Regions from separate parts of the Flectobacillus major DSM 103 genome, predicted to be linked through region 2. Evidence: riboswitches for the same ligand, from Rfam matches in the RefSeq annotation. Region 2 holds a riboswitch; the other holds the start of a gene.
What was found. A riboswitch is a leader RNA that binds a small molecule or an ion and turns the genes downstream of it on or off. The one in region 2 is predicted to bind S-adenosylmethionine.
Positions count from the first base shown of each region.

Region 1: linked by a shared signal. The riboswitch ahead of FLEMA_RS0147635 (hypothetical protein) and the one ahead of FLEMA_RS0101870 (peroxiredoxin family protein) in region 2 are both predicted to bind S-adenosylmethionine.

Region 1 is NZ_KE386491.1:4,363,561-4,379,693, reverse strand. It holds gene FLEMA_RS73120 (DUF3078 domain-containing protein) at 1-271, opposite strand, end outside; gene FLEMA_RS73115 (mechanosensitive ion channel family protein) at 354-1,178, opposite strand; gene FLEMA_RS73110 (hypothetical protein) at 1,219-1,410, opposite strand; gene FLEMA_RS73105 (RNA polymerase sigma factor) at 1,456-2,061, opposite strand; gene tsf (translation elongation factor Ts) at 2,529-3,362, opposite strand; gene rpsB (30S ribosomal protein S2) at 3,665-4,477, opposite strand; gene rpsI (30S ribosomal protein S9) at 4,656-5,045, opposite strand; gene rplM (50S ribosomal protein L13) at 5,105-5,548, opposite strand; gene FLEMA_RS73095 (CHC2 zinc finger domain-containing protein) at 6,159-7,235, opposite strand; gene atpH (ATP synthase F1 subunit delta) at 7,350-7,886, opposite strand; gene atpF (F0F1 ATP synthase subunit B) at 7,951-8,445, opposite strand; gene atpE (ATP synthase F0 subunit C) at 8,655-8,900, opposite strand; gene atpB (F0F1 ATP synthase subunit A) at 8,981-10,066, opposite strand; gene FLEMA_RS0147705 (hypothetical protein) at 10,173-10,535, opposite strand; gene FLEMA_RS73075 (TonB-dependent receptor plug domain-containing protein) at 10,643-13,156, opposite strand; SAM riboswitch class I at 13,377-13,491, shown strand; gene FLEMA_RS0147635 (hypothetical protein) at 13,610-13,852, shown strand; gene FLEMA_RS73070 (homoserine O-acetyltransferase family protein) at 13,898-14,989, shown strand; gene FLEMA_RS73065 (ArnT family glycosyltransferase) at 15,039-16,133, opposite strand, start outside.
Region 2 is NZ_ATXY01000005.1:192,468-208,600, forward strand. It holds gene FLEMA_RS0101860 (SusC/RagA family TonB-linked outer membrane protein) at 1-829, opposite strand, end outside; gene FLEMA_RS67190 (cysteine desulfurase family protein) at 1,166-2,398, opposite strand; SAM riboswitch class I at 2,548-2,643, opposite strand; SAM riboswitch class I at 2,988-3,084, shown strand; gene FLEMA_RS0101870 (peroxiredoxin family protein) at 3,356-4,636, shown strand; gene FLEMA_RS67195 (YceI family protein) at 4,668-5,309, shown strand; gene FLEMA_RS0101880 (protein-disulfide reductase DsbD domain-containing protein) at 5,433-5,891, shown strand; gene FLEMA_RS0101885 (cytochrome-c peroxidase) at 5,937-6,881, shown strand; gene FLEMA_RS67200 (peroxiredoxin family protein) at 7,113-8,420, shown strand; gene FLEMA_RS67205 (TonB-dependent receptor) at 8,611-11,358, shown strand; gene FLEMA_RS0101900 (DUF4397 domain-containing protein) at 11,390-12,166, shown strand; gene FLEMA_RS0101905 (tetratricopeptide repeat protein) at 12,347-13,864, opposite strand; gene FLEMA_RS76890 (hypothetical protein) at 13,874-14,050, opposite strand; tRNA gene FLEMA_RS0101915 (tRNA-Cys) at 14,361-14,432, shown strand; gene FLEMA_RS0101920 (redoxin domain-containing protein) at 14,467-15,117, shown strand; gene FLEMA_RS0101925 (sterol desaturase family protein) at 15,654-16,133, shown strand, end outside.

The DNA of each region.
Region 1 (16,133 bases), on a different contig from region 2:
TATCTAAAAGGCCATATTGAAGCTGCAAGTCGTTGACCCAGTTTACCTTAGCTTTATTGTATTCTCCTTTAGCATTAAAAAATACATTGAGCCCAACCGAGCCTCTTGCTCCTTGTACAGTTTGCCAAGGGCCATTAAAACTAGCCTGGTTGAAGGTTGTTCCAAAAGATGTTTTTTTCTTCCAATACGATGTGTCACGTTTAACTTCTTGAGCATTTGAAAGAAAACTGCATAATAATAATGAGAGTGATATAATAATTTTTTTTAACATAGATATAAACATTTAAGATTGTAGTAGACAGGTATTGCAAGGTTTTGCTGTATATCGAGTAAACCCCTTTTTTTACCTGATATTATACAATCTCTTCAAAAACCTCAATTTTTTCTTTCTGAAGAAGATTAAGAGGTAAAATAGTTTGGGTTTCTCCTGTTTGCAAAGTGAGTGTAGTTGTATCAATAGAGATAATTGTCCCTTTTGTTCCATCTATAGCTATCACCTGTCCTTCTTTGAATTTATTTTTACTATAGAAATTAGACAAAATATTGGTCAAAACGTCACGCGATGCCATCCCGTATCCTACGGCAAAAGCCAAAATAACTCCTCCTATAATCAAATTAAAGCTTGATTCTAGCAAACTCGTTTCAATTCCAGCTTGCTTAAGAGCAGCAATAAGAGCTATTACTAAGAAGAAGAAAAACACAATATTTCCAAGTAATTTACCTGAGTCTATTTTGAATGACAAGCACAAATTAACGACAGTATTTTTAAGGGCATCGGCAATCATTACTCCAGCAAACAGCAAAATAGCCGATGCTATTAATTTAGGGATTAAGTTAACCAAAGATGCTACCATATCTGTCAGTACTTGCATGCCAAGGGTTTCGGTCGAGGCTGTTATAAATACTAATAGAATAAAATAGTATAATACTTTGGATACAATCGTACTTAATTTTAGTTCGCCAAAACGCTTGATAACATCAATTTTATTAAGCTTATCGCCTAGCTTATCAAAGCCTGATTTTTCGAGAGCTGTTTTTAGTATTTTTGCAACTAATTTAGCCACAAGCGAGCCTATTACTAACAATATAACGGCACCAATTAGCTTGGGTACAAATCCAGTAAGTTGTTCTAATAATTTTCGGAAAGTATCGATTAGGATGTCTTGAATGTTTGGCATGATAATAAATGCGGTTTTATAATTTTAGAAGAAGCGACTATTAATTTTTATCTTGATATGTACCTGTCGAATTACTCAAAGCTGAGGTAATTGTATTAACAAAATTGCCTATAAAAAGCTCTATCACAATAGAAGTATTTCGAATCGTATCTATCTCAGATACAATTGATTTTTTTAATGTTTCAGGAGCCTTATTAGTAGGTTCTATATCTTTAAATGGATTTTCAGCCATGGCTATTTTTTATGCAATTGTGAAAAATGCTTAAAACGTACTGATTTAGTCATTCCGAAATAATAAGCTCAGAAGTTTTGCAATTACAACACCCCAAATCAAGGTACTTTCTAGGTATGCTTTTCTTATTTTTTCTTTGGCTCGTAAAAGGCGCATTTTCACAGCACTTTCCGAAATTTCCAAGCTTTCAGATATTTCTTTGATCGTTAAATCGTCTTGATATTTCATCATCAAGATAGATTTTTCCTCTGGCTGAATCTGAGTCATTGCTTTACGAAGCTTGGTTGCTTCGAGTTCGGCTAATTCGGCCTCTTCAAAGTCTTCTTCCAAATCAAAATTATCATCAAGTGGTGATTCGGAATATCGTTTGGCTAAACGAGTCTGATCGATACAATAATTATATGTAATAGAATATAGCCAAGTCGAAAACTTTGCACTCTCTTTGTAAGAGGCAATATTGAGTACCAATTTCAAGAAAATATCGTGAGCAAAATCTTCCGCTTTGGCTTCATCCTTTACAAAGGATAAGCATTTGCGGTAAACTTTGTCTGAGTATCTATCATATAATTGTTCAAAATAGATATTCTTTTGTGTTTCAATAAAGAGCTTTACGAGTTTTTCATCAGTCTCTTTTTTTAGATTTACTTTCATTCAGAGATGTGCTTTAGTTACTTTAGGCGGTATAAAATTTACTACTCCATATTTTCAAGGAAATAACAAAACAATGGTCTAAGCTATTAGAAAAGTCTTAGATATAAGAAGAAAAAAACACCTTTAACTACTAATTATCAAGCAATAACAAAATGATTATTAAATACATCAAGCTTTGTTTATATTGGTAGGTACGTTATAAACAAGCGTAGCGAGTTACTTAAATGTAAAACATGATAAAATCTAGGTTTTCAATTAGTTATGTAAACGTTTACAAAATTACCATTTTATCACGTATAGCATCTCGATATTGATAATATTTATAAAAAAACTATTCAAAAAACAGATTATACTCAAGTTTCAATATTTTTTCTTGAACTTGAGCTATATAAATCAACTTATAATATAACAAAATCCCCTTTCTTGAATTAAGAAAGGGGATTTTATTGGCTCGAAAAACCAACTTATTATGCTAAAGCTACACGCTTGAATGCAGTAATAGTCAATCCTTTCTGAGTTTGTTCCAACAACTGTTTGATATTGATAGAAGAATCTTTTACAAACTGTTGGTTCAACAAAGTAGATTCTTTATAGAATTTCTCTAATCTACCTGTTGCAATTTTATCTAACATTGCTTCTGGCTTACCTTCAGCACGAGCTTGTTCTCTACCAACTTCAATTTCACGTTCGATTGTAGCAGCATCAACGCCATCTTTATCCAAAGCTACTGGTTTCATAGCAGTGATTTGCATAGCGATATCTCTACCAACTTCTAATACATCAGCACCAGAAGTGTTAGCAAATGCTACCAATACACCGATTTTGTTGTTTGAGTGAACGTAAGAAACTACTTTCTCAGCAGTTACGCTTTCATAACCAGCAATATTGATTTTTTCACCAATTTTACCAGTTAATTCAATAATATGTTCTTCTGCAGTACGTCCATCCGACAATTGAGCAGCCAAAACTTCCTCTTTAGTAGCAGCGTTAGTAGCAACTGCCGCAGCCAATAAAGAAGCGCCTAAGTTAGTAAAATCTGCAACTTTAGAAACTGGCTCAGTTTCGCAAGCCAAAGCAACTAATTTACCATTAGAACCGTCTTCGCTGATAGCAATCAAAACAATACCTTCGTTTGTAGCGTTATCGGCACGTTTAGCAGCTACTTTTTGTCCTGCTTTACGAAGAATATCAATAGCGGCTTCAAAATCGCCATTTGCTTCGGTAAGGGCTTTTTTGCAATCCATCATGCCCGCACCTGTCATTTGTCTTAGTTTATTAACGTCTGCTGCTGTAATAGCCATCGTGTTGTATATTTTAAGATTAGAATTTTTTTATAGCTTTAAGCCTTAGGCCATAAGCTGTAGGCTTTGCTATTGATTATTTGCTTTTGGATTTTAGCTGTATTACCTACTGGCCTATCTCTCCCAAAACTAACAGAATAGCCCACAGAAAACTATGGGCTATTCAATTGTTAATAATTATTTTATTGACAATTAACTCGCCAAAACACGTATGCTATTGACGGCTAGTAAGTATTATCAATAATAGAAAAAGATGATATTAGGCTTATAGCCCTAAGCCTATAGCCTAAACGCCGTGGATACTAAGCTTCTTCTTCTTTTTCGTATTTAGCTGCTAACTTAGCTGCTTCGCGAGATGCCTCTTCTTCTTCAGCAATACGTTTTGCTTCTTCTTCTTCGGCAATACGAGCATCGTCTTTATCTTGTTTGCGTTCCATCAAACCTTCTTCGATTGCTTTACCGATAGCCAAAGTAATCAAAGCGATTGATTTGTAAGCATCGTCATTTGACGGTACTGGGAAGTCTACTAAATCTGGGTTCGAGTTAGTATCGCACATAGCGAAAACTGGAATACCCAAACGTTTTGCTTCTGCAACAGCAATGTGCTCACGCTTAACGTCAACTACAAACAAAGCAGCAGGAAGACGAGTTAAGTCGGTAATACCGCCCAATACTCTTTCCATTTTCTCTTTGTCACGAGTCATCATCAAACGCTCACGTTTAGCCAATGCCTTTACTGTTTCTTCATCTTTCAACATCTTTTCAATCTGTCCCATCTTCTTGATAGATTTACGAACAGTTGCAAAGTTTGTCAACATACCACCCAACCAACGGTCAGTTACGTAAGGCATTTTCAAACGACGAGCTTCTTCAGAAACAATTTCTTGAGCTTGTTTCTTTGTTGCTACGAACATTACTTTACGTCCAGAACGAACGATAGCTTTGATAGCCGTACATGCTTCATCCAAACAAGCCAAAGTCTTGTTCAAATCAAGGATGTGGATACCGTTTTTCTCCATGAAGATATATGGAGCCATTCTTGGATCCCACTTGCGTGTTAAGTGTCCAAAGTGAACACCAGCATCCAATAGATTTTTATATTCTAATTGTGCCATTATCAAGGGCGTTGAAGTTTTTGAAAAATCTTCAACAATGATTTAGTTAGAAAATATGAAAAGGAAAATCAATCGGCATCGGTCACTGTAAGCCAGATTGAGCATATAGGTTTCAGCAATAGGCTGCTGGCTTTGAGGGTTGCCCAAAGCCAATAGCGGCAAGCTGAACGCCAAAATATTAACGTTTCGAGAATTGGAACTTACGACGTGCCTTACGACGACCTGGTTTTTTACGTTCAACCATACGTGGGTCACGAGTCAAGAAGCCTTCTTTCTTCAATGCAGGACGCAATTCGCTGTCAATTTCTTGGATTGCTCTAGAAATAGCCAAACGGATAGCTTCAGCTTGTCCTTTGATACCACCACCATCTACGTTTACTTTAACATCATAAGTACCTTCAGTTTTTGTCAAAGCGAAAGGTTGGTTTACGATAATTTGTAAAATTTCTGATGGAAAGTATTCTTTAATTTCACGACCGTTTACAATAATCTCGCCCTTACCTGGAGTCATGTAGATGCGAGCAACAGCCGTTTTTCTTCTTCCTAATGTATTAGTTACTTCTGCCATTGTTTTATAGAGAAGTTATCGGTTATAGCTGCTTGGCATACTACAACGAATAACGATTATTAGAATTTGATTTCTTTTGGTTGTTGAGCTGCGTGTGGATGTTCAGAACCAGCATATACATACAAGTTAGTAAACAAACGACGGCCTAAACGGTTTTTAGGAAGCATACCTTTTACAGCGGCTTCAACAACTCCTTTAGGGTTTTTGTTCAACACCTCTCTTGGCGTAGCAAAACGCTGTCCACCAGGATAACCCGTGTGACGAGTGTAAACTTTATCTGTCATTTTTTTACCAGTAAAACGAATTTTATCGGCATTGATAACGATAACGTTGTCACCACAGTCAACATGCGGTGTGTAGCTTGGTTTGTGTTTACCACGTAAGACTTTAGCAATCTCAGAAGTCAAACGACCTACGATTTGGTTTTCTGCATCTACGATAACCCATCCCTTTTCTGCGGTAGCTTTGTTAGCTGAGATGGTTTTGTAACTTAAAGTATCCACTTTTGTTCTAAGTTTTAATGTTATAATCACTTCTTCTCAAATGACGGAACACATCTGATTCTCAATGATTTTGCCTAGTTTCCTTTCTGAACGGGCATCCAGTCGAAAATGGGAACGCAAAATTACTGAATACCATAAGGATATACAAATAATTGTACATAAAAATTTGATAAATTCATTAGCTTTGAAGGAGTTGGCCTATTTTTGAGGCCAACAATGGTCTTACGGTCTGGCTTCAATCCATTATGTTTTTCCCTTATTAAAAATATTAGCTCATGATACATACCACTTGGCTATAATTGAGAGAAGTGCTTACAACTATGGCTTGATAAACAACCCTAAAAACGTCCTGTTTTTTGCCGACTAAATAAATATTTTATCATTGTTCTGATAGGCTACTTTCAACATTCCTTTGGTATAAAATACCAATATTTAACACCAAACAAACAACTCATTATAAGCTATATACTACAAAATAAATCCCGATAGGTGGTTAATATTACGATAGAGATACATAGAAGAATATCCTATATTTTATTAGTGTAGTTCTGTGTATTGAAATTGGCGATTCTTTCAACGATACGATATCAACCTCAGTTTTGCTTTTTGCTTAAAATAGTCCTAGTTGTTCATTGCTACCCAAACGTCCTGTATAATAATCGTTCACATCCTTATAGTCGTCGGGGAGTTGCTTACGAGAACACGTTAAGCCAAAATGAGAGAAAATCTTTTCGAGTTCATCGGCGGCTCGGTGTCCAGCTTTATCGTTATCAAGGTAGAATATTACATTGGCACGTTTAAAGAGTTTTGCCCATTCTTTCTTAAATACATTGGCCGTTCCTAAGCTTACGGCTGCTTTGCCATCTTGCACTAATCGTATACAATCGAAAGCACCTTCTGTTACATATACATCTTGGTCTAATTTGATTTTCTCCAACACATCGGCATTGAATAATGTTAGTGGATGTTTGTACAAAAACTGGTATCGTCCATGTCCTTCGGGTGGTGGGCCTATCACCCGACCTTGCAAATATATGATTCTCCCTTTTCGATAATATGGAATGATTAGCGGATGGGCATAGAATATGAGGTTGTTTTTATCGTTGAAAAGACCCGATTCTTGCAAATCTAGGCTCGAAAACCGTTGTTTGAGGTACCAGCTTGCGGTACTATAATCTTTTACTGTAAAAAGCCTAAAATCTTGAATTGTTTTATCAGTAAATCCTCGTTGTTTCAGATACGCCAAAGCCGACTGCGAATGCTGGTTGGAGGGTTGTTGTAAGCAGTAATCTCGAAAGGCTTCATATATCTGAGAATGTATTTCTTCGACAGGCTTTTCTTTTTCCTGCATTTTTCTCACATCTACCACCTGCAATGTATTTTTGGTGACAACAGGCTTTTTAGAGGCATGATAGGCGTTATTTTCATAGCCACCAAGGTATTCTCTAGCCATAGTTTGAATGGTATCTTTTACACTCAATTGGCGTATTTCGGCATAGAGTGTAATCGAGTTACCTGTTTTGGCACACCCAAAGCAATAAAAACTATTGGTATGTGGGTAGAGAACCAACGAAGGTGTATTTTCATCGTGAAAAGGGCATACCATTCTATTCCGATTTACCTCCAATCCTAGGTCTTGGGCCACTTGTAGTATAGATACTTGGCTCAGTTCATCCAGCACATTCATTGCTCAAATATTTTAAGTGATAAACAAAGTTATAAAAAAGCAAAAGCCCTCGCTTGCGACGAGGGCTTTTTAATATCCTTATTGTATTCTTGATAGCTTATCAAAAAGATATAACTATTGCAAAAATGCCAATTTGAGGTCATTTAATCTTGTTCTTACAGAAGTATCTACCTGACGGTCGTTTACACGAAGAATATAACCACCAATTAATTCAGGTTTGATTTTCTCAACCAATTTTACTGTTTTGCCAGTAGCTTCACTTACTACACGAATAAATTCTGCTCTTTGGGCATCAGTTAATGGACTTACTGTTGTCACTTCCACTTTTTGAATATTTTTATACAACTCGTATTGACGCTGAAACTCTTCGGCAATAGCAGGAAGTAATTTTTCACGGTTTTTCTTTGTGATAATTTCAAAAATTGAAAATGTGATAGGGTTTACTTTATCTTTAAAAATAGCCGTTAAGATGGCTAATTTCTGTACATGCTTTACTATTGGGCTTTTCAACGCCAACACAAGTTGACGGTTTTCGTCGCACACTTGGTCGAAAAACTTCATATCCTCATGTACAATATCAACTACACCCTTTTCAGTGGCCAAACCAATCAATGATTTAGCATATCGGAAAGCTACACTTTGTTCTGACATTTCTTTAAGCTTTGAGTTGTGAGTCTATAGGCATATACAAATAAGCCGATAGCTCATCACTGAATTAGTTTAATTTCGCATCTGCTAATAAATCTGAAACCAATTTTTCTTGAGCAGAACGGTCTGCCAATTGGTTACGCAAGATTTTTTCAGCAATTTCTAATGAAAGAGAAGCTGCCTCTTTTCTGATTGAAGCAACAGCACTTGCTTTTTCTTGGTCGAAAGCTACACGAGCTTTTTCGATTTCAGTAGCAGCTGCTTTTTGGGCTTCACCTTTAGCATCAGCAATCATTTTTTCAGAAGCTTCTCTTGCTTCTTTCAAAATACTGTCACGCTCAGAACGGGCTTCGGCCAATAGTTTTTCGTTACCAGCTTTCAACTCAATCATTTCTTGACGAGTTTTTGCGGCTAATTCAAGAGCACTTTCAATAGACTCTTCACGCTCGTGCAAAGATGCAATAATTGGTTTCCAAGCGAATTTTGCTAAAACAAAAAACAAAACGCCGAAAACTACCAACTGCCATACGATAAGACCTAAATCAGGAGTAAGTAATTCCATATTAAATAAATGTTTTTGCGATTGAAAAGCATCTGAGTGCTTTTGTCTCTAAATGATAATATATTGTTAGAAAATAAATTTTCTCAAGGAACTTCATGCTGCGGGCCTAATGCGTAACAGCATGAAGTGAATTTTGTGCTTTATCAAGTATTCGAGAACGAAACTACTTTTCACTCAAGAAGGCCCCTGATAATTTTGATAGCTACAGACTATTTGTTAGCTACCAAGAAGCAAATAACTGCTGCGAAAAGAGCAACCGCTTCAACGAAAGCCGCTACAACCAACATCGCACCTTGGATTTTTCCAGAAGCTTCTGGTTGACGAGCAATACCTTCCATTGCACGACCACCGATGTTACCGATACCTAAACCAGCACCGATTGCTACTAGACCAGCACCAACGCCAGCTAAACCTGTACCTACTGAAACTTCCGTTAAGATTGACAAAAGTGACATGATTGTTATTTGTTTATATAGTGAAAAAAAATTATTTACTGAATCCAAAAACTACCGAGCTTACAGCCCTTAGTTAATTATTAATGGTGGTGTTCTTCTACTGCCGAACCAATGTAGCTAGATGCCAACATGGTAAAAATAAACGCTTGTAAAAATGCTACCAGCAATTCGATTACGTTCATGAATACAGCAAAGACAGTTACTACTGGCGTTACCGCCCAAACTTTCAAAATAAAAATCAAACCAATAAAGCTCAACATAATGATGTGCCCCGCTGTAATGTTAGCAAAAAGGCGAATCATCAATGAGATTGGTTTCGTAAAAATCCCGATAATTTCTACTGGTGTTAAGATAATCAACAACCATTTCGGTACACCTGGCATGGCAAAAATATGTCCCCAGTAAGTGCTTTTACCGTTTAGGTTGGTAATCAAAAACGTAATTACAGCCAAAACCATAGTAACAGCAATATTACCCGTTACGTTTGCTCCGCCTGGCAACAACCCAAGAAGGTTATTAATCCAGATAAAGAAGAATAATGTCAACAAATACGGGAGGAATCTTCGGTAGTGCTTTTCACCAATATTAGCTTTTACTACTTCATCGCGAATAAAAATGATGATTGGCTCTATCAACGATTGAAAACCTTTTGGTGCTTTGCCATTTCTTTCCTTGTAAGCTTTTGCTACTGAGAAGAAAATTACAATCATCAAAACAGCACTGATCAACAACGATGCTACGTTTTTGGTGATTGACAAATCCAAAACATGAGAACCATCTTCAGCATGGATTTTGCCGTGCTCTAGCACAAGGCCATTGTAAGCAACAGCATTACCGTGTGCATCTTCTAAATTACTTGAAGAAAATACTTGCAAACCTGCCTTCTCAGCATAAACAATACAAGGAAGGTAGATAGCTACTCCATGTGCAAACTCCCATTTGTGGTCGTCGGCAATGTGGTGCATAATCATGTGACCAAGGTCAACCTTGCCCTCTTCATGTGCTTCTCCACCTACTACGTGTTCAGCTGTAGCTTCTACGGCATGAGGTGCTACTGATGAATCAGCTGTAACAGGTGATTCTGAATGATGTTCGGATTGTGCAAATACTGATGTGGCAAATAAAAAGAGAAATGCCAAAATATTTGAAAAATATAATTTTCTCATCACGACTTGGGGGATGAACGTATAATGGTTTATGATTTTACTTTCTTATAGATTTACTTTCTTACTGCTGATAATCAACAACTTACAAACGTTATTAATACTGGCTCTATGAAAAGTGTCGCAAGTTACGATACAAATCGTAGATTTCAAAACCTGTATAACATAAATAGAGTACAAAAAAGTTGCTAATAAATATATAGATGTCGGGTGTACCCCTAAATATAAATATTCCGATGAAGACTAAACTTAAAAGTAAACGTGCTGCAATACTACCCATATAAAAGGGAACAAAATTTTTGCGGTCGTTGGCAAAGCCTTGTTGCATCAATAAATGGTTGAAATACGAAATAGCTGTATAAAATGCTAAAATGAACCATTTGTCAGCATGTATAAACGCTGATAGACCCAAATAGGGGGCTAAATAGAAGATTAAACCGACAACAATTGTCAAGGTTATGATGCGTAACATGTAGGTTTTTAAATTTTTGTGCAAAGATACGCAAAAGCTTGCTTGTCGGCCAGAAAAGCCTAATAATTTCAGCTAATTTATTTCTTTTTTCTGGCCGAAAACATATATTACTTTACCAAATATTTATGCTGAGCTACTCCTATTCGGCCTTGAAGCGTAATTCCTTCGGCTTTTATGCGTATTTCGCTCTTTGCATCTGTATTCCAAAAACTAATTGTTGCTACTCCTGTAGAGTCGGTTTGTACATGAGGAGCCCAATGTAAGGTTGAGCGATAGTCTGGACGAATGTGTTCGGGCTTTTGAACGTCATATTGTGGTGCATAAAACTCTCGACTTGGATAATACCCCATGCGTTTTTGGGTAACAATCCCTGCTGCTTGTTCTTTGCTCCAGTCATAAAACGAATCTCCTCTTTTTGTCAAAACCGAGATAGCACCATTGCCTCCTCGTACGCCAAAAATAGCCGTTTCTGCTCCTTTTAGTACATCGATACTTTCTACATCGCACGGCGACACACTGTTAATCACATCGGCATCGACGGGCATACCATCTAGTAAAAAAAGTGGGTCAGAACTACCCGTAATAGAACTTACCCCCCGGATTACAACTTTAAAGCTATTCATGCCCGATGGAGTAACCTGTACACCCGCTACTCTTCCCTGCAAAAACTGTAAAACATTGATGACTCCACCACACATTGTTTCATCAATTTTAAGGGTATTATTGGCTTTTCCATAGATTTTCCGAGTATCTCTTTCTTCTTTTTTTGCGGTTACTGTCACTTCTTGAAGTACCTGTACTTTATTCAAAATAGACTTCCGTTCTATTTCTAAAGCTTCTTTTGAATGTTTGAGAAATGTGGCATATTCGTTGGCATCAAATTCGATAGGATTATAAGGTAATTTCACCAATTTAACCTTAGGTTGCGTGTCTGCCTTATCGAGTGTTACACTCAAGTTACGCCCACCGTTACCTTTGGTGGCTTGTACCAAAACCTCGGTGGTATCTGTAAAATCTAAGTCATCAATAGCAAATCGACCAAGCGAGTCTGTTGAGGTTAACAAAAATACAGGAAAACCCTTTCCTTTTTTTAGCATTACAGTAAGGTTGACCTGCTCGGCCACTTTTCCATTGGGTTTTAGGGCTTTTCCTTTAATAGACAACCCTTGTTCGATAAAATATTTTAATGGAGGAGCTGCATTATCTAGCATTTGTTTCCATGTAAATCTTCGCCAACCTTGTGTCATTAGCAACATGTCTAAATGTAAATCTGCATCCATTATATTTTTATCAAAATAGTAACTTGGCTCTTCTATAGTACCTTGTATTGCTGAATAATATTCGTTGCTAACAATATCTTTTATATCCGAACTTAATAACAAATACGATAATAATGTTTCCTGATAGGGTTCTTCTTTTACTTGACCTGCATCGGTAACAGCTACCGAAAAGTTGCCTTTTAATGGCTTTCCATTTGCGTCTTTTGCTGTTAAGGTAAGTGTTACTTTTTCTCTTGACTGATAAACTTCTTTGTTGCTTGTAATAGCAAGATTTATTTCTTTATCATGCTTCGCAAAAATCAACCTTTCACAAACAGGAAGACCATCGGGTGTAAATAAGGTTATTTGTACGATACCATCGTCTGGAATAATATTTTTAGGTACTGTAGCCATAAATGTTCCGCTCGACTCCGAGCCTTTTCCTACCAAACATAATTGTCCTCTTTGCTGAACAATTATGGTCATTTCCTTACCTTGGCCAGCAGGTTTTGGATGTGAGTTTTTAACAAATACTCTAATCTTATCTTTATAAGTTATATTATCAACAAGCATTGCAAATCCGCTTGGTTTGGCCTGAGGGAAAGGTTGTTCCCAATATTTTCCATCTGTTTTTTTCACATAGGCTTTGTAGTTTTTGTCGGGCATGGGTACAAAATTAAACATTCCGATACCCAAGTGAGCCGATTTAAAAACAGCAACAGTATCTTGGGTTTCATCCAAGACAATACCTTCAATGTCTACCCCTTTGCCCAATTTGTTTACAGCTTTAAAGCCTACTCTGGACGGTAAGTTCTGAACCAAGTCGCCTCCTTCAGGAAAAAACTGTACCGATGCTACATTCGATAAATCCAACGCTTTGGCTTCTGACATGGTACTTTGAATAGTGCCTTGCCAAATTTTTATATTTTTATGAAAAAATAGCTCATCCGAAAAGTTACGCATATAATTGGTGTAAGCTCTTAGCTGATACATTCCTTCGGTAAGGGTATCTGGCAAAGCCATATCGCCATGAGCAACACCTTCACTTTTTAAGATTCTTTGTAAAATTACTTTGCCTGTACTTTCATTGACCAAATCTACATACAGTACCCTACTTACCGAATCAATCCGATGATTGGAAGCATCAAACAAATAGGCTTTGAACCAAACCGTTTCGCCAGCCATGTAATAGGGTTTGTCGAAATGTAAATAGACTTTTTCTTGGGGAACAGTATTCCGAAATTTTTCGAGTTGGGTAAGTATCTTTTCAAGAATAGGGTTTTCATCAGAGAATCTGAAGGCCGAAAGCCCTACAATACACAGCAATACAAGGTAAAGAGTTTTGTGTTTGGCAAACATCATAATAAATGGGTTTTAGAACGTCTACAAGAGCTAAGTAAGAGAGTATGCTTACTTGATAGGTTTAAGGTTATCCTTAAAATTGTAAAATAACAATAAAATTATCAATCAACTATGGTATTTTAACCTAAAAAACAGAATCTCTTCTCAAAACATTTGCTTTTCCCGTGTTCCAACTTTTACTTTGCAACATCAAGTCAATTACTCTTCACAAGTAGTAGTTGATTTATAAAGAAGAAGGGAGAGAATAGGCTCTATGAACTTCTGGCAACCTACCGATTCGTAAAGGCAAGGTGCTAATTCCTACCTGATAAAAGTTTTATCGGGAAATATAAACCAATTACGAAGAACTTATCCAGCTACTTTTCACAGATTCTTGCTGTACAGTATTCGTCAGGTTTACGATTTATCGTTTTACTGTCACATTGGTTGTGACTATTTATTCTGTACGCATTTATGAAAAAGTTTATCCCCATTACGGTAGGAAACTACCTTATTGTTCATGGCTATGATGCCAATAATCAGGAAATTGTGGAAAGTGTCAAGGTAGAAAAACCTGCACTCAAGCTTGTAGCAGTTGAGCGTATTCAGTCGGTTAGTAAGCAATATGTGTTGGTTAGCTCGGCATTTGGACGACAAATGTACTGGGAATACGAAGAGTCTTTCGATACGATTCAGGAGCTACTAGCTTCTTGTTAGTGGTTTGTTTTGTAAAACTTTCTCAAATAGACACCATATAATACCTTGAACTCGAATACTTTCAAATACCCATTTCCTTTTACCTTAGAGGCAGGAGGTGTACTACCAGAGGTAGAATTAGCCTACCAAGCTTTGGGTAAAATTAATAGCGATTGTTCTAATGTCGTTTGGATTTGTCATGCTTTTACTGGAAGCCAAGATGTGGCCGACTGGTGGCAGGGGCTGGTTGGTCGTGGTAAGCTTTTCGACCCAGATAGTTGCTTTATTGTTTGTGTCAATGTTTTAGGCTCGCATTATGGCAGTACAGGGCCATTGTCTATTAATCCTACAACAGGCGAACCTTACTTCCATGATTTTCCTACAATTACCATCAGAGATATTGTCAATTCTTTTGATTTGTTGAGAGAACATCTGGGTATTCACAAAATAAAAACTTGTGTAGGTGGCTCGTTGGGTGGGCAACAGGCGGTAGAATGGGCCATTTCTCAGCCTGAATTAATCGAAAACCTTATTTTGATAGCCACCAATGCTCAACATTCACCCTGGGGAATAGCTTTTAACGAGTCGCAAAGAATGGCCATTGAAGTTGACCCAACTTGGCCCGAAAGAAGTGTTACCGCTGGCCTAAATGGAATGAAGGCAGCACGAGCCACTGCTTTGATTTCGTATCGCAACTATGAAACATACGAAGTAACGCAAGCTCGTCGAGACGAAGGTTTAGACAAACCTTATCGTGCTGTAACTTACCAAAGGTATCAGGGCGAAAAGCTATCGCAGCGTTTCAATGCTTTTTCGTATTATGTACTTTCGCAGGTGATGGACTCGCAGGATGTTGGTCGTGGACGTGGTGGTGTAATAAATGCTTTGTCACAAATCAAAGCCAAAACGTTGGTAATGGGTATTAAGTCCGATGCCCTATTTCCTATCAATGAACAGGCTTTTTTGGCCAAACATATTCCAGGAGCAACCTTCCAAGCCCTAGACTCGCTTTATGGCCATGATGGTTTCTTGATCGAGAATGAGCTTATTACAAAAGCTATTAAGGTTTGGCAAAAATTTGTCAAGCTAGATGTAAATCCTATGTATGCTTTTTTCAAAAATTTAGAAACTAAACAAACTGTTTCAACCATAAACTAAGGATTAATAAGCAGAAGATACTTGAAATAGTGAGTTGACGAACAACTCACTATTTTCTTTTATAAAACAGAAAACCGTTTTCTTCTTTTATCAACTGTAAATTAGGGTTTGCTTTGGTAGCACTGTCTGCGGTTATCTTCATCACAAAATATGCAGGTTTATCTAAATGTGGTTCGTTCAGCAAATACGCTTCAGTTCTTAAAGGTTGGTTGGGTTGCTTTTGAAAATAAAAAAGCTGTGCATACGATTTAAAGCCTATTGGCTCAACATATACATCTTGTCCTTTCAACGACTCATAAAAACTAATTGCAGCACGCTGAGAATACCCCTCTATTTTACGAACAACAATGGCAGAATACAAAAACAAACAAATAGCCGTGAGGAGATAGAGTTCCTTTATTTTATGTTGCCAAACCAACACTACGACTCCTACCAAATAACTCAAGCCAATGTATTGTTCCCAGCCATTCCAAGTAACTTTTGCTTGAAGATTTGCTACGGCAAAATCATCCTTGATATAAGGAATAATCTGAGTGGCATATTGTCCTACAAGTGGTACAGCCGTTAGGGCTATTGCCATTGTACACCCTATAAAAATTAATCCAAAACTCACCCACTTCGACCACTTCCATTGCCCTTCTAAAATCTGGTACACATGATAAGCTGCCAAAAATGAAACAGGAAACCATGCCATAGATGAATAATGTACAATTTTGGTTTTGACAATAGTAAATAATATCATCACTACCCAAAATAGGTATAGCATCCATTTCTTAAATAGCTCAGCTTCGATATTGGCTTGGTATACATCTCGGGTAGGCATCATAGCTCGAATAGCCAAAACCGAAATAGGAAAACAACCCACCAAAACCACCAAGAAATGATAATAAAAGGGTTGTTCGTGGCCAGCATCGCCCGTCGTTAGTAATCGAATCTGATATTGAATAAACTCTAGGAATAAACCCCATCCATTTTGATAAATAGAAAGCCCAAACCATATACAGGCTACCAGAAAAGCTATTCCGATAGCAATAAATACAGGTTTTAGGGCATCTAATAATATTTGTTTGCTAAAACGATTTACCCCCCAATAAGTAACAAAGGTAAGCCCCCAAATAAGCCCGCCAACAGGCCCTTTGGTAAG
Region 2 (16,133 bases):
GTCCATAACTATTCTGATAATCTGGTAGTACCAATAAATTTTCGGCCGTAAATCCCGCATTCAAAGTAACGCCTAGGCCTTTTTTCTTAGCTGATTTTCCACTTTTTGTTTTGATCAAAATAACACCATTAGAAGCTCGTGAGCCATATAGTGCAGCCGAGTTGGGGCCTTTCAAAACACTAATAGATTCAATATCGTCGGGATTGACATCGGCAATAGCATTGGCAAAGTCACGACCAGAACCAATCCCATTTTGGGTGTTATCTACTGGAACACCGTCGATAATGAACAAAGGTTGGTTGTTACCAGCAATTGACGTTTCGCCACGAATCACGATTCTCGACGATCCCATACCGCCTTGGCTGTTGGTAATGTTAACCCCTGCAATTTTTCCAGAAAGGGCATTGACAAGGTTGCCTTCTCGTGCTTCGGCAATATCTTTTGTACGGAGTTCTTGAACAGCATACCCTAGCGATTTTTTCTCTTTGGCAATACCTAGGGCTGTTACCACTACTTCCTGTAATTGGGTATCTTCTGTTTCTAAAGCGATATTGACCACTCCACTAGCAGGTACTTTTTGCTCGACCGACTTAAACCCAATAAATGAGAATTTGAGAATATCTTCTACTTGAGCCGAAATATTGTATTGTCCTTCGGCATTGGTTACTGTACCTTTGGCAGTACCTTTTATGAGTACAGTAACACCAGCAACAGGCTGATTATCAGACTTTGATAGTACTTTTCCAGTAACTTTGATATTTTGAGCAAAAAGCTCGCCCAGCTGTAATACAAGGATCACAGCTAATGAAAATCTTAAAAGTTTTTTCATGTAGTATTTATATTTTGAAAATAAACGAACAGCCTTGTCTTGCTAGACATGGAGTGCTGACAGATAGGTAAACGGATGCTGAAAAGCAATTTAGGTATTTAGCTGACCTAACAAGCGAACCTATACCTGAAGAAGAAATTAATGTTGTTATAGAATTTGGAATGCATATTTAAAGAGTTTTGATGATTGTTTATAGATAAAATATAAAATCTATATGTTTAGTAGGCAAATATATAATCATTCATCCCTTATCTGCAAACAATCACCGTATAAATTGTATTATTTTAGTTAAAAAGTTATATATGTTGAAATTATAAAACAAATAATTGTATTATTCTATGCTGTTGCTAGTAATGGTGTTGCCAACGGAGTCACATTTTTAGGGAGTCTGTCTTCTTCGTAAATCGCACGAATGGTATCAATAATAACCTTGATTTCGTAAGGAGTATTGAATTTACTAAACGAAAATCTGATATTATCTTTGTCGAGGTTTTGTTGTAAAGCCTTTAATACATGCGAGCCTGCACTGGTCAAGTTAGAACAAGCACTACCACCCGACACCGCAATATCTAGCTTGTCGAGCTTATCGAGCAAAGGCCCACCTTTCCGTAAATGTGGGAAAGCCACATTTACGATATTATAACTACTGGCTGTTTCAGACTCACTTGCTCCATTGAAAGAAATATCGGGTATTGGGCTGTTTTTGAGCTGCTCAATCAAATATGACTTCAAATAGGCAATATGATTACGGTATTCCTCTAGTCCACGATAAGCCACTTCCAGGGCTTTGGCCAATCCTACAATTCCAGCCACATTTTCGGTGCCGCCTCTTGTACCACGCTCCTGAGCCCCTCCATAAGTATGAGGTTTTACTCGCTTATACTTGTCGATATAAATAAAACCAACACCTTTGGGGCCATGAAATTTATGAGCCGAACCCACCAAATAATCTACATTTAGCAGAGAAATATCAAATTTGTACTTGCCAATACTTTGTGTGGTGTCGGTATGAAATAGGCCATCGTATTTTTTTACTAAATATCCTATTTGCCGAATATCGTTGATATTCCCGATTTCATTGTTGACGTGCATTAGGCTAACCAATGTTTGTGGATTATATTTCAACAGATTTTCGAGATGTTCAAAATCAATATTTCCTTTAGTATCTAGCTGTACAAAGCTCACTTCTAATTCTCCTTCCTGCGAAAATTGCCCTAAGGTTTGTAAAACAGCCTTATGTTCTATTCTCGAAGTAATGGCATGCTGCACCTCAAATGTCCTTACAGCTCCAGCAATAGCCAAATTATTGGCTTCGGTAGCACCCGAGGTAAAAAAAATATCATTAGGCGAAACATTGAATAACTTGGCAACTGTCAGCCTTGATTCTTCTACTGCTTCTTTAGCTTTTCGGCCAAAAATATGATTTGAAGATGCGTTACCATACTGATTAGTCAAATACGGAATCATGGCATTAAGTACTTCAGGGTCGAGGGCTGTTGTTGCGGCGTTATCACAATAAATCTCCATGTCTTTTCTTGTTTTTAGGTTGTTGTTTACGAGCTTTTTCATAGTCAATAGGTTTAGGGTATGTTCCCACTAAATTCACCATTTTTTCACTTTAATATATTTAGTATATGGATTTTATAGATTATATCTCTAAAACTATATATGAGGTTCTTAATCAGTACAATAAATATTTCTAGTATTGGGATTGGAAAGATTTATCGTTAGAATTAGGTTGGGGCACCTTGCTGATGACTACAGGTTGCCAGAAGTTCGTCGAGCCTAATCTCTCCCTTCATTCTTTATAAATCTATTTATTCGATAGGCAAAGTTCTTTATGTCTTTTGACAATTCCAAATTTTTTTGCAAAATTTATTTTATTAGTTTAAAAAGGAGTTGATAGATTATTATAAAGTGAATTATGGGTCAGTGAATGAACGGTTGATTAAACACTTTTGGATAAGCCTTGTAGTAGCTTTGTCATTGATTATGAGTTTTTTTCGAGTGATATGACTAGCGGTGAAAAACTTTTTCATTACAACTACAAGTATTGGATAAGTGCATAAAATGATATTTATCAGATTTTTTTTCAGAATAATTTGGATATGTAATTTTTTATTATGTAAATTTGTCCTATAGAATAACTAGATTAATAGATTTATAAAGAACGAAGGGAGAGATTAGGCTCGACGAACTTCTGGCAACCTGTTAGCCACCAACAAGGTGCCCCAACCTAATTCTAACGATAAATCTTAAGTAATTAAGCCATTTATCATGTTGGATAGCATTATGTGCTGTTTTCAATAGATGGTATCAAAATTACTTTTTTCAACCATTTTAATAAGTAACTCATTAATTAGTGATTAATTACCTGATTATCAAGGCATAAATTCTAGGAGAAACGCCAGTTTGATAGCGTATATGTTTGATTTTCATTACTTTAATTGCTTTTGTATGTATTATATCTTTTTTAAATATACTAAATCTATATACTTAATAGATTAACAAAAACCAATAAACGAAATGAAATCCAAGAAACAACTACTCTCTATTGCTTGTTTGGCCTTATCTACGCTATCCGCCAATGTAGTTAATGCCCAAAGTACCTTTATCAAAGAAGGTGCATGGCGTGGTGTATTCAAAGTAAACGAGGTACAAGTGCCTTTTAATTTTGAAGTGAAGGGCAAGGATGCCGAACATGCCACCTTTACACTCATCAATGGAACAAGAAGAGACGATTTTCACGTTCAGCAAACAGCAAAAGATTCGGTATTTATCAAAATGAATACTTATGACGCTGCATTAGTAGCTAAAATCCATGAAGACGGTACGCTTTCGGGTGTTTACAAAAGTTTAGTTCCTAATTTTAGAGGTAATTTCTTGCCTTTTACCGCCGAATATGGCAAAACTTTCCGATTTGTTGAGCCTGAAAAAGAAATAAAAGCTAATCATAACCTTTCGGGCAAATGGGCTATCAAAATTAGTAGCAAAGAGCCTGTAGCCGACCAAGTGGCTGTTTTTGAACAAAAAGGTAATAAGCTTAAAGGTGTATTCCTGAAGGTAACAGGCGATACTCGTGAGCTGGAAGGTATTGTTCAAGGTGACGAATTTACATTGACAGGGTTTTCTGGCCCTAGTCCATGGCTAATTCGAGGCAAAATCAATCCTGATAAAAGTATCTCGGGCGAAGTTGGTCTTGGAATTTATAACAACGTGAAGTTTGAAGGGGTAAAAGACAAAAAGGCCGAATTGCCCGACCCTTATGCTTTGACGTATTTGAAAGAGGGTTATGAAAAACTAGATTTTACGCTACCAGATTTGAATGGAAAGCCTGTTTCGTTGAGCGATGAAAAATACAAAGGCAAAGTTGTAATTGTAGAAATTGTTGGAACGTGGTGTCCTAACTGCACCGACCAAACACAATTTTTATCGCCTTGGTACAAAGCCAACAAAGACCGTGGTGTAGAGGCAATCGCTGTAGGATTTGAGCAAAAAGATGATTTAGCATACGCCAAATACACTTTAGGTAAGTTAAAAGAGAAATATGATATTCAGTATGATATTCTTTTTGGGGGTATTGCCGACAAAAAAGTAGCTTCCGAAAAATTTGCCGCACTTAACAAAATGATTGCTTTTCCAACTACTATTATTATTGGTCGTGATGGCAAAGTAAAACAAATTCATACAGGATATACAGGCGAAGTAACAGGGAAATATTTTAAGCAATATGTTAAAAAATGGAACAAAGACCTTGATAAACTCATAGCCGAGCCTGTTCCTACTTCGGAAGTAGCTCTTAAATAAATTTTACAGACAACAATTTAATAAACTATTTATGATGAAAAAAGTAACCTTATTATGCACAACACTGTTGGCATTGGCACTAGGTGCAAATGCTGGAAACGATAACGGAAAAGCTGCCGATGCCAACTATACGGTTGATAATCAGGCCAGCAAGCTGGTATGGACGGGCAAAAAAGTAACAGGGGCTCATACTGGGAATATCTCTTTGAGTGCGGGCAATTTAGTAGTGGCCAATAACAAACTCAAAAGTGGCTCTTTTGAAATAGACGTTGCCTCGTTGACCGTCACCGACCTAACCGATAAAGACTATAATGCCAAATTGGTAGGGCATTTGAAGGCCGATGACTTTTTTGCTACCGATAAGTTTCCCAAAGCGAAGTTTGTAACTACCGCCGTAACAGCCAAAGGTGGCGACAACTACGAAATAGCAGGAAAGCTAACGATTAAAGGTATCACTAGCGATGTCAAATTTCCAGCAACTGTAAAAGTTGAGAAAAATAAAGTATCAGCTCAGGCCAAAATTGTAGTAGACCGTACCAAATATGACATTAAGTTCCGTTCAAAAAACTTCTTTGAAAACCTTGGCGACAAAGCTATCGACAACGATTTTGAATTGGATGTTAACTTGGTAGCTCAGGCTGGCACAGCTTCGGCAAAGGCTACAGGTAAGTAACGATTTTGTTATTATGTATTTGTGGGCAGATAAATACATGATTATTAAAGTATTACAAAATTAGGGGTGTACTAAGGTTCTCTCAGGAATTGACACCCCTACCTTATTCAATTGTTAGGCAACATGAAAAAAACACTCTTATTATCGCTACTATTGAGCTTGGCGGCTACTTTTGTTCAAGCACAGGAAATAGATAAAATTGTAACTTGGAAATTCAAATTTGCCAATGATAATTTCAAAGTTGGAGATGAGGTTGAATTGATTTTTGATACAACCATCGAAAAGGGATGGTCGCTTTATTCCTCCGATTTTAAAGGAGACGTTGGCCCACAGCCTACTATATTTCAGTTTTCAGAAAATGGGTCGTTCGAGCTCAGTTCCGATATAAAGCCTATATCGCCCCTCAAAAAAACAGATAGAAATTGGGGAACAGAAATATCTTATTTTACCCAAAAAGCCCAGTTTCGAGCCAAAGTACGAGTGGTAGAATACAACTACGATATTTTTGGCTCAATCAAAGGGCAAGTTTGCCATGACAAAAAAGGCGTTTGTATTCCCTTTGAAAAAACCTTTCAATTTTAAGCCTATTACATTTTAGTTTTTCCAAAATTTTCTAATTATTTAAAGATGAAAAAGTGTTTGAGCATACTTGCGGTGGTGAGTGTTGTATTGATGAGTTTTCAATATGGTATGCAGGAAAACGAACCAACAAACAAAGTAGCATTAGGGGAAAAGTTATTTTTTGACCCTATATTGTCTTCTAAAAAAACACTTAGTTGTGCTTCTTGCCACAAACCAGAACTGGCTTTTGCCGATACCGTTCAGTTTAGTACAGGCGTAGATGGAGCTCCGACCGACAGAAATACCCCCTCTGCTATGAATCTGGCAGGCCGAATCCACTTATTTTGGGATGGTCGCTCCAACTCGCTGGAAGAGCAAGCCATACAACCCATTATTTCACCAATCGAAATGAATCTCCCTATTGAACAGGCCGTAGCACGACTCAATGAGGACAAAGTATATAGTAGAGCGTTCAAGAAAATTTATAAATCACAAGCCACCGAAAAACTTTTGGGTGATGCCTTGGCCGCTTACCAGAAAACACTCGAAACAGCCAATACACCTTACGACCGCTATATCAATGGCGACGACTCGGCCATGAGTGCCGAGGCCATTCGAGGCAGGCTTTTGTTTATTGGTAAAGCTAATTGCTCTAATTGTCACGCTGGCGAAGATTTCACGGCAGATAGGTTCAAGAATATTGGCCTATTCGACGGCAAAAAGCTAAATGATATTGGTCGATTTAAAATAACCAAAGATTCTAGCCATTTGGGGCATTTTAAAGTACCAGGGCTTAGAAATGTGGCCATTACACCGCCGTATATGCACAATGGTATGTTTAAAACCCTCAGAGAGGTTATAGAATATTATAACCAGCCCGATGCCATTGTAAGGAATGGTATCAACCGTGATTTGTCGTTGAGTGCTCCGCTCAACCTAACCAAAAGTGAAATAGCTGATTTAGAGGCTTTTTTAAGGGCTCTTACCGACGATAGATTTTTGAAAAAGTAAATTTTGTGTACAACTTAAATAATTGATTTTTAACTATTTTTCAACAACTAAATCCCAGAACTATGACGAGGCTCATCAAGTTTCATTTGGTCTATCACGACCAATGCCAGTAATCTATTGGCTATTTCTTAAATCTTAACTTAAACCCCTTCGTCCACCTGAGCAAGTTTATGATTGGTTGGTATCTTCTACATTTGTAAAGGTGGACCACTAAACATTCTAAATAGTATTATGAAAAGTAATTTTCTAAAAGGAGCGTGTCAGGTCTCGCTACTTAGTTTGTCGTTGGCAAGTGTATCTTTTGCCACCGAAAAGCCCATCCTGAAAGAAGGAAAATGGCGTGGAGAATTTAAAGTAAATGAAACGCGTGTACCTTTTAATTTTGAAATAAAAGGTAAATCTATCGAATCAGCTACTTTGACTTTACTGAACGGTAGCCGCCGAGATGACTTTCAGGTAAAAACTATTGCAGGCGATAGCATTTTTGTAAAGATGAATACTTATGATGCAGCTTTGGTAGGCAAAATAGATGAAAATGGAGCTTTTAAAGGGGTTTACAAAAGCCTTGTTCCTAACTTCAGAGGCAACTCGCTGCCATTTGTGGCTGAGTATGGCAAAACGTATCGGTTTGTAGAACCTGGCCAAAACCAAAAACCTGTAACCAACGTATCTGGAAAATGGAACGTCAAAATCATTAGTAAAGACCCCAATGCAGCTAATTCGGTAGCTCTTTTAGAACAAAAAGGCAATAAACTTACAGGCGTTTTGATGACCGTTGTAGGCGATACCCGTGAGCTCGAGGGAACAATCCAAGGAAATGAATTTCGTCTTTCAGGTTTTACAGGGCCTAGTCCAGTGGCTATCAGAGGCAAAATCAATGACGATTTAACATCTATTAGCGATGGTGAAATCAGTTTTGGAATTTATGTTACCCAAAAATTTGAAGCCGTAAAAGATAATAAAGCAACATTACCAGACCCTTATAAGTTGACTTTTCTGAAAGAAGGATATAAGAAATTAGATTTTACCTTTCCTGATTTGACAGGTAAGCAGGTTTCATTGAGCGATGACAAATACAAAGGCAAAGTGGTGATTGTAGAAATAATTGGAACATGGTGTCCTAATTGTACCGACCAAACCCGCTTTTTGTCACCTTGGTTCAAGGCCAACAAACACCGTGGTGTCGAAGCTATTGCTATTGGATTTGAACAAAAAGATGATTTGGAATATGCCAAATATACTTTAGGAAAACTTCGTGATTTTTTTGGCATTGAATACGATATTCTTTTTGGAGGAATTGCCGATAAAAAAGTAGCAACCGAAAAACTCGCTGCACTTAACAGAATGGCGGCTTTCCCAACAACCATTATTATCGACAGAAACGGTGATGTTCGTGAAATATACACAGGTTATACAGGTGAAATTACAGGCAAGTATTTTAAAGATTATACCAAGAAATTCAACAAAGTGCTAGATGCCCTTATTGCAGAGCCTAATCCCTACGAAAAGGCTACTATCACAACCGCTAGTCTGAAATAGTATTCATATTTTGTTGATTGCTAAATCCAGTAAGGGATATGGATTTAGCAATCAATATATTCAATCTTCTGTTCATGTAGCCTGCTATTATAGGCTATAAATATCAAGATTTTGGAGAATAGTACTTCTATAAGCCCATGACTTATAGCATGATACTGCTACCTTGATATTTTTTTAAAACTTTCATTTAATGGGCAAAAAAACTACAATTTTATATTTGCTTTTGTCTTTATTCGGCTTGAATCAAGGCTTTTCACAGCAAAAAGTGGTTACTGGAAAAGTAACATCACAAGAAGATAATTCACCACTGATTGGCGTATCGGTGGTTATCAAAGGAACAAACACAGGAACTACAACAACGCCCAACGGAACATTTAGGCTGAATTACCTGAAGGGGTCTACGTTGGTTTTCTCATTTATTGGTTATCAAACCAAAGAAGTACCCATTACATCAGGAAGTGAAATAAACATATCGTTGAGCCCTTCTATAAATACTTTGGGTGAAGTACAGGTTGTGGGGTCACGTAATGCCAATCGTACCAAGCTCGACTCGCCTGTACCAGTCGATGTGGTCAATATCAAGCAATTACAAGAGTCTGCTCCGCAGGTTACTATTACTCAAATATTACAATATGTAGCACCATCGTTTCATTCGGCCGAAAGTAGCGGGGGCGATGCTGCCAGTGCAACCAACTTGGCTCAGCTAAGAGGCTTGTCGGTTGACCAAGTCTTGGTATTGGTCAATGGCAAACGACGACACAAAAGTTCTAATATCAATTTTGGTGGCAATGGCAACGGTTCGACAGGCTATGACCTCAACGCTTTGCCTACGGCTTCGATTGAACGAATTGAGGTGCTTCGTGACGGTGCTGCCGCACAGTATGGCTCAGACGCTATTGCGGGTGTAATCAATATTGTTTTGAAAAAAAATACCGACAATCTATTGGTTAGTACAACAGGGGGCGTAAGGTATTCGGGCGATGGCGAATTTACGAGAAGTAGTATCAATTATGGTTTTAAAACAGGCGAAAATGGAGGCTTCGTCAATTTAACAGCCGAATTTGGTACACAAGGTATTGCCGAGCCTGTAGGTGGTGGCGACAATGGCTTGTACACAGGCCCAATTTATGGTGGTGGTGCTGGTGTTAGAGACTACGATGCCATTTTTACCAAAGAAATAGACGAAGCTATTTTAGCAAAAAGAGGTTTGACCCGAAAATATTTTAACCAAAGGAGTGGTCCCAACCGTCAAAAAGATGCTTTAACGTTCTTCAATGCAGCTTTGCCATTGAGCAACGGAGCCGAATTTTATGCTTTTGGGGGATTGAGTTACCGCAACTCTGAGTTTACAGCCGTACGTCGTCTTCCGGGCTGGGGTACACGCAACAATACATTTATTTATCCAGATGGCTTTTTACCAGCAATTGAACTAGGTATTTTAGACAAATCATTGGCTGTCGGAATTCGTGGAAAAGTACGAGGGTGGTCGGTTGATTTTTCCAATGTATATGGAGGCAATAGCTTTACCAATCGAGTAACACATTCGTTGAATGCAAGTTTGGGTTTGAAAACCCCCAAGAATTTTTTTGCTGGAGCGTATGGAGCAAGCCAAAATACCACTAGCTTAGATTTTAGCCAATATTTTGATAAAGTTTTGCATGGGCTCAATATTGCTTTTGGGGCACAGTATCGAGTAGAAACCTACTATGTAGAAAAAGGTGAACCCAACTCATATATCAAAGCCGACACCCGAACCATTTACGACATAGATACTACTTATCAGGGTATTCCTTATTTACAAGAAGCTGGCCAAACAGCCCTCAATGGTACTGCCGCTGGCTCGCAAATTTACCCTGGGTTTAGGCCAGAAAGCGAAACCAATGTTTCTCGTTCTATTGTATCGGCCTATTTGGATTTAGAAACCAACATTACTCCTAGCTGGACACTTTCAGGAGCATTACGTGTCGAAAACTTCTCAGATTTTGGAAACGTACTAACAGGCAAAGCGGCTACTCGTTATCAGTTTGCTCCTTGGTTAGCTATTCGTGGCTCGGTTAGTTCGGGTTTTCGTGCTCCTGATTTAGCCCAGTTTTATTATACAGCGGTTTCCACTTCGTTTTTGGGTGGGGTTGGGGTCGATATTTTAACGGCCTCTAATGTAAGTGCGGCAGCTCGTGCTTTGGGTATTCCGAGTTTGACACCCGAAAAATCAAGAGGATATACCCTTGGATTTACCTCAAAAGCGAGTCGCAATATTGAACTTTCTATTGATGCTTATTCGATTGATATTGATGATAGAATTGTACAAACAGGTAACTTTAGCTCAAGTGCTGCGAATTTGCCAGCCGACCTAAAAGCTGCCTTTGCTGCTACTGGGGCTAATCAGGCCAATTTCTTTTATAATGCCATCAGCTCTCGAACTCGTGGAATAGATATTACCTCTAGCTATAAGGCCCAAATAGGCAATGGTAATTTTACCTTTATTGCGGCGGCTAATTTTGGCAAAAATGAAATTCGCAAAATCAACACTCCCAAGGGTCTTGAAGCTTTTGTAGATGTAATTGTAAGTCCAACCGAAAAGGTGCGTGTTGAATCGTCTATTCCACAAAGGAAAATTAGTTTGCAAGGATTATATGCTATTGACCGCTGGAATTTCTTGTTGAGAACTGTACATTTTGGCGATGTTAATGTGGCAACCAACTTTGGCGGGGGTAATATTTTCTACCAAAACTTTAGTCCTAAATGGATTACCGATGTGTCGGCAGGATACAAAATTTCACCAACTATACAGGTTACTGCGGGTATAAACAATGTGTTCAACGTATTGGCCGATTATACCGACCAGTTAGTGGCTGGCCGACGTATTGCCACACCAGGAGGGGGGCAATTTGTATCGACAGGTGGTCGTGCATTTGTGCGTTTGGCAGCTACTTTTTAGTTCTTGAGTATTTCATTTAATCTTGGTAATTATGACAATTCATTCAAAATATCTTTGGGGTATTATTTCTATTATTGCTCTTTCTTTGACATCCTGCAAAAAATCATACCTCGATTTTCAGGAAGAAGGCGAACCTCTTTCGGCAAAAATCCGCTTTGTTAATGCACGAAATAATGGTGCTTCAATACACTTTTGGACATACATTACGCGTGTAACAAGTAGTTTAGTAACTCAAAACCAATCCACTAATTATATCAATACTCAGTTTGGTGATGTCCAGATCAGTTTTTCAGAAGGAAGCAATAGTACCTTAAAGGCATCAACTCAGTTTGGCAATGCCGCTACATTTGGAGCGTCGGGTGGCCCCAATGGCCCTATTCCAGATTATTACCACACGGTTTTTGCTATTAGAAAGAAAAACTCGGTAACTAACGATTCCTTGATTTTATTTTATGATGACTTGGTTGCTCCTGCTGCTGGTAAAGCCAAAGTACGATTTGTGCATCTGGCTCCGTTGGTAAGCGATATTAGGGTAAAAGCCAATAGTAATACGTTGTTCAATAGTATTGCTTATGGCCGTGCAGGAAACTCGATTATTGCTGGAACAGGCTTGAGTGCCTATTCGCTTGGGCCATTTGTGAGTGTCGATGCTGGAACTTTACGTTTTGAGCTTACCAAAATTGCCAACGAAAGTAATTTGGCATTAGCTCGACAAGAAATAGCCGTTCAAGAAGGGAAGATTTATACCATTTATCTGAGTGGTGTTACCGACACAGCTCTTACCCTAAATAGCTTTACTCATAACTGATAAAAGGAATAGCATTTTAAACTACTTCATCGATATGAGTGATTCTGAAATTTAACATGAAAACACAAGTCATCCCGAATAATCAATAAATGCCTTAGAGTTGTGTGCTTTTTTTCCAATAAATACTCACAAGAAGGCTTTATTACAAATTATCCCAAAATTCGGGATGACGCATGTTTGTTACTCTTTTAATTCTGTTAAAGCCGCCTGAGCTTTGTTGTCTATTGAGTTTTTGTATTCGTGTTTTTTGTAGGAAATAGCCTTTTCAAACCATCCAATAGCTTTTTTATTATCTTTTCGTTTTTGAAAAATATAGCCCAATTGTAAAGATGAACTTGCTCCAAAATGGGTATCAAGATTACTCGCCAAAGTTACACTTCGTTCAAAAAGTGTAATAGCTTGGTCGGTATCGTTGAGATTTTGTAAAATTTTGCCTTTTCTAAAATTATATTCAGCTTTTTCGATAGTGCTAGTACATACACTTTCTGAAAGGTCGTTAATATATTCTAGGGCTTCTTTATAGTAACCGCCATCGGTAGCAAATCGAGCTTTGATTAAAGCTTTATTAGGTAAACTTTTGGTTTTAGCGTATGTTTCATAAAACTTTTGAGCAGCCTTATCCGACTCTGATAGCTTTTTTCCTACATTATTGATTTGTAATAAATAGCCCTTCGCCTTGTTGTCTTCAACGCCTAGCCAATTGCAAAGAAACAACTTATAGTGAGCATCTTTGATAAAGCTATGCCCTCTAAATTTTTTAAGATAATTGCTATAATATACCTCTGCTTTGTCGTATTGGCCTTTTTGCAAATAAATATCCCCTGTGTACAAATCAAAAATAGGTAATACCAAATACCCTTGTGTAGTAGGAATTTTTTGAAGAATACGCCATGCCTGCTCACTTTTATTATCTTTTTCGGCAATGGCCACACCCAAAAACACAGCCGATAAGCTTTCTGGATTTTTTTGTATGTAGTCGGCTACCTCGTTTCTTACACGGTCGTTGATGGGCAATATATAGCTTTGTACAAATAGTTTATAAAAACGAGCTTCTGTACCAAAAATTTTGTCTTGACTTGCCAATTCTAATTCATGAACACCTTGGTCTATATTACCTTTGAGACCTAATATTTTGGTAATCCAACGATAATTTTCGGGAACAGAGCCAATCAAAACATGTATTACGCCAAGGATTTTGTTGGTAGGAGTAAAAGAAGGGAATAATTTTTTATTTTCTTCCAATAGCTTATAAGCACCAATAACATTCATGCCTGCCTTGGTTTCGTGGCCAAGTTTCATTTGAACCAAAGCCCAGTGAAATTTGATTTCGGCACGAAGCAAGCGATTGTATGGCGATTTTGGGTCAATATCTTCGAGCATATCTAATCGTTCGTCGGCTTTGTCGTATAGGTTATCATAATCACCTTCACTTTCATTGGCATAAACGGTAATCATATCGGCAAGGTCGTCGAGCCAAATTTTGATACCATTATTGGAAGGTTCTTTGGCTAATAGCTGTCGGGCGTGTGGAATCTTGAATTTGGTAACCTCGGTGTAAGCATTCTGCAAACCAGGCGTAAAATCAAACGTTTGAGCTTGGGTAATAGGGCCATAACTAGCCAACCAATACCATACAATGCCTAATAAAATACGGAAAACTTGACCTTTAAGGAGTTGTTGTTGTGTGCTTTGATTCATGTAAATGGATTATCGTTTTGCTAAATTATCCTTGATAATTACCTGACTACTCAGATAAATCTTCTTGTTTTTCTTCTGTTTTTCTTTGAACAAATTAGGATTGCCAATTGCTGTAATAAGTAATATCGTGAATGGCGGAATAAGCCAAATAAATCGAGTGGCAAAAGATGTTATCGTTGTTTTCATCGTGATAAGTAGTTTTTACAAATATATTAAAAATATATAATCTATAGAATTAGTATATTTTATTTTTTGTATTTTCTCTCTTTTTTTAGCTCAAATGAGTTCTATTTATCGTAAAATTGCTATAAATGACATATATCATTTATTAAATTCTTCTTTTAAATACATAAAATTTCTATAATATACATTATTCTTCATTAGTGTATATTATGAAAATAAAGTATATAAAGTTTATAGATTAAGTAGTTTTAATCTTGTAATTTTGTCATATCAACTTAGCTATAGCAATTCATAAGCATGAACATAAGATTTTAGTCAAGTGGCTGAGTGGTTAGGCGAAGGTATGCAAAAGCCTTTAACAGTGGTTCGAGTCCACTCTTGACGCAAATAATTCACAACACTTTAAAGTAAATTGTCAGATGAGCACTAATCAATTAAACTATATACATTTGAATTGGGACAGAAATTTTCCTTTAAAAACCTATAAGAAACCTAATCGTGCTTCTTTATTGAAAGTAGGAGATAGATTTCCAAGTTTGACATTAGATAAAAATGCTTTAATCTTACAGCATATTCCTTATAATTTTGACAACCAACCACCAGTGCATTTACGCAGATTGATGAATCGTAAGCCACTGGTTATTAGTTTTTTGTCGGGAGGATGGAACGGCTATGGCCTAAAACACCTTCAGAAATTAGTAGAAGCGTATCATGAAATATTACATTTTGGCGGAAACTTATTGGTAGTTGTACAAGCTACACAAAAAGAAGTAAAAGAAATGGTTCAGCATTTTGATATTCCTTTCAACCTACTGGCCGACCCTCATAACCAACTAGCAGCACAGCTAGGTTTGTATCAGCCCGAGTTTCCTATCTGGGAACGTATTGCTGGTATTTCGGACGATGTAATTTTGCCTGCTACGTATGTTATTTCGGCAAGTGAAAAAGTAGTGTATGCCTCTGTTGACCACAACTTCGACAAACCTTTTAAGGCTACCGAAATGTTAGCGTCGGTGTTTGGTGCAAGCAAAAATATTCCTGTTGTAATTATGCAAGAACTGGCTGCTTAATGTTGCAATATTAGTCTATAAAAACTATAGAATTTATATTATGAAAGCAATAGAAATACTAACAGACTCATTTTTAGAACAGACTAATCTTGGCGAAAAAATTCTACTTGGATTGGTAGGTACAATAGTAACCATATTGTTAGGTATTTCCGTATTTCTGCTGAGCGATAATTATTTCCATTTGTGCTAAGGTTCAGCCATCTGAAAAGTACAAAATACGCTTGTTTGCAATAATTATATAGCTTATTATCAACAAGTTAGTTTTATCAAAATCTGTAACTTACTTAAAGTAGACTTTAGAAGTAAAGTAAAAATAGTGAATGAAAAAATTGGTTGGTTATCCAAGGCAATTCAACGTAAGAAGGCCATTTCTTACCAAAACTCAATTATAGTGCGATACTAGGAATTCATTGAGATTGTTTTTGGAGAATTGTACTCGACATTGGGTATGTCCTTATGGGCAACCCAATGCCTTGAGTCTTGGAGCATTACACTAAATATATATCAAACAAATCTAAATAAGTTGACCTGATAAAATGCACACTAAATATCTTGCTTTTGCCATACCCTTGTTTCTTGTGCTGATGACATTTGAGTTTTTTATTGCACGCAAACAAGGAAGAAAACTGTACAGTTTTAAGGATACTATTTCAAACCTCAACGTAGGTATTGCCGAAAGGTTGATAGATTGCTTTACGGTAGGGATATTTTATTTTTTCTATGACTATATCCAAAAAAACTGGGGTATTCTTGATATTCAATCGGGCGTTATATCGTGGATAGCCCTTTTATTACTCACCGATTTGTTGTGGTATTGGTATCATCGTTTGGGGCATGAAGTCAATTTGCTTTGGAGCGTACACATTGTACATCACCAAAGCGAAGAGTTTAATTTTACGGTTTCGGCACGTATTACGATATTTCAGGCTGTTGCTCGTACATTTTTCTGGTCTATTTTGCCGATTATTGGTTTTTCGGCCGACATGATTACCATCGTATTGATGATTCATGGTATT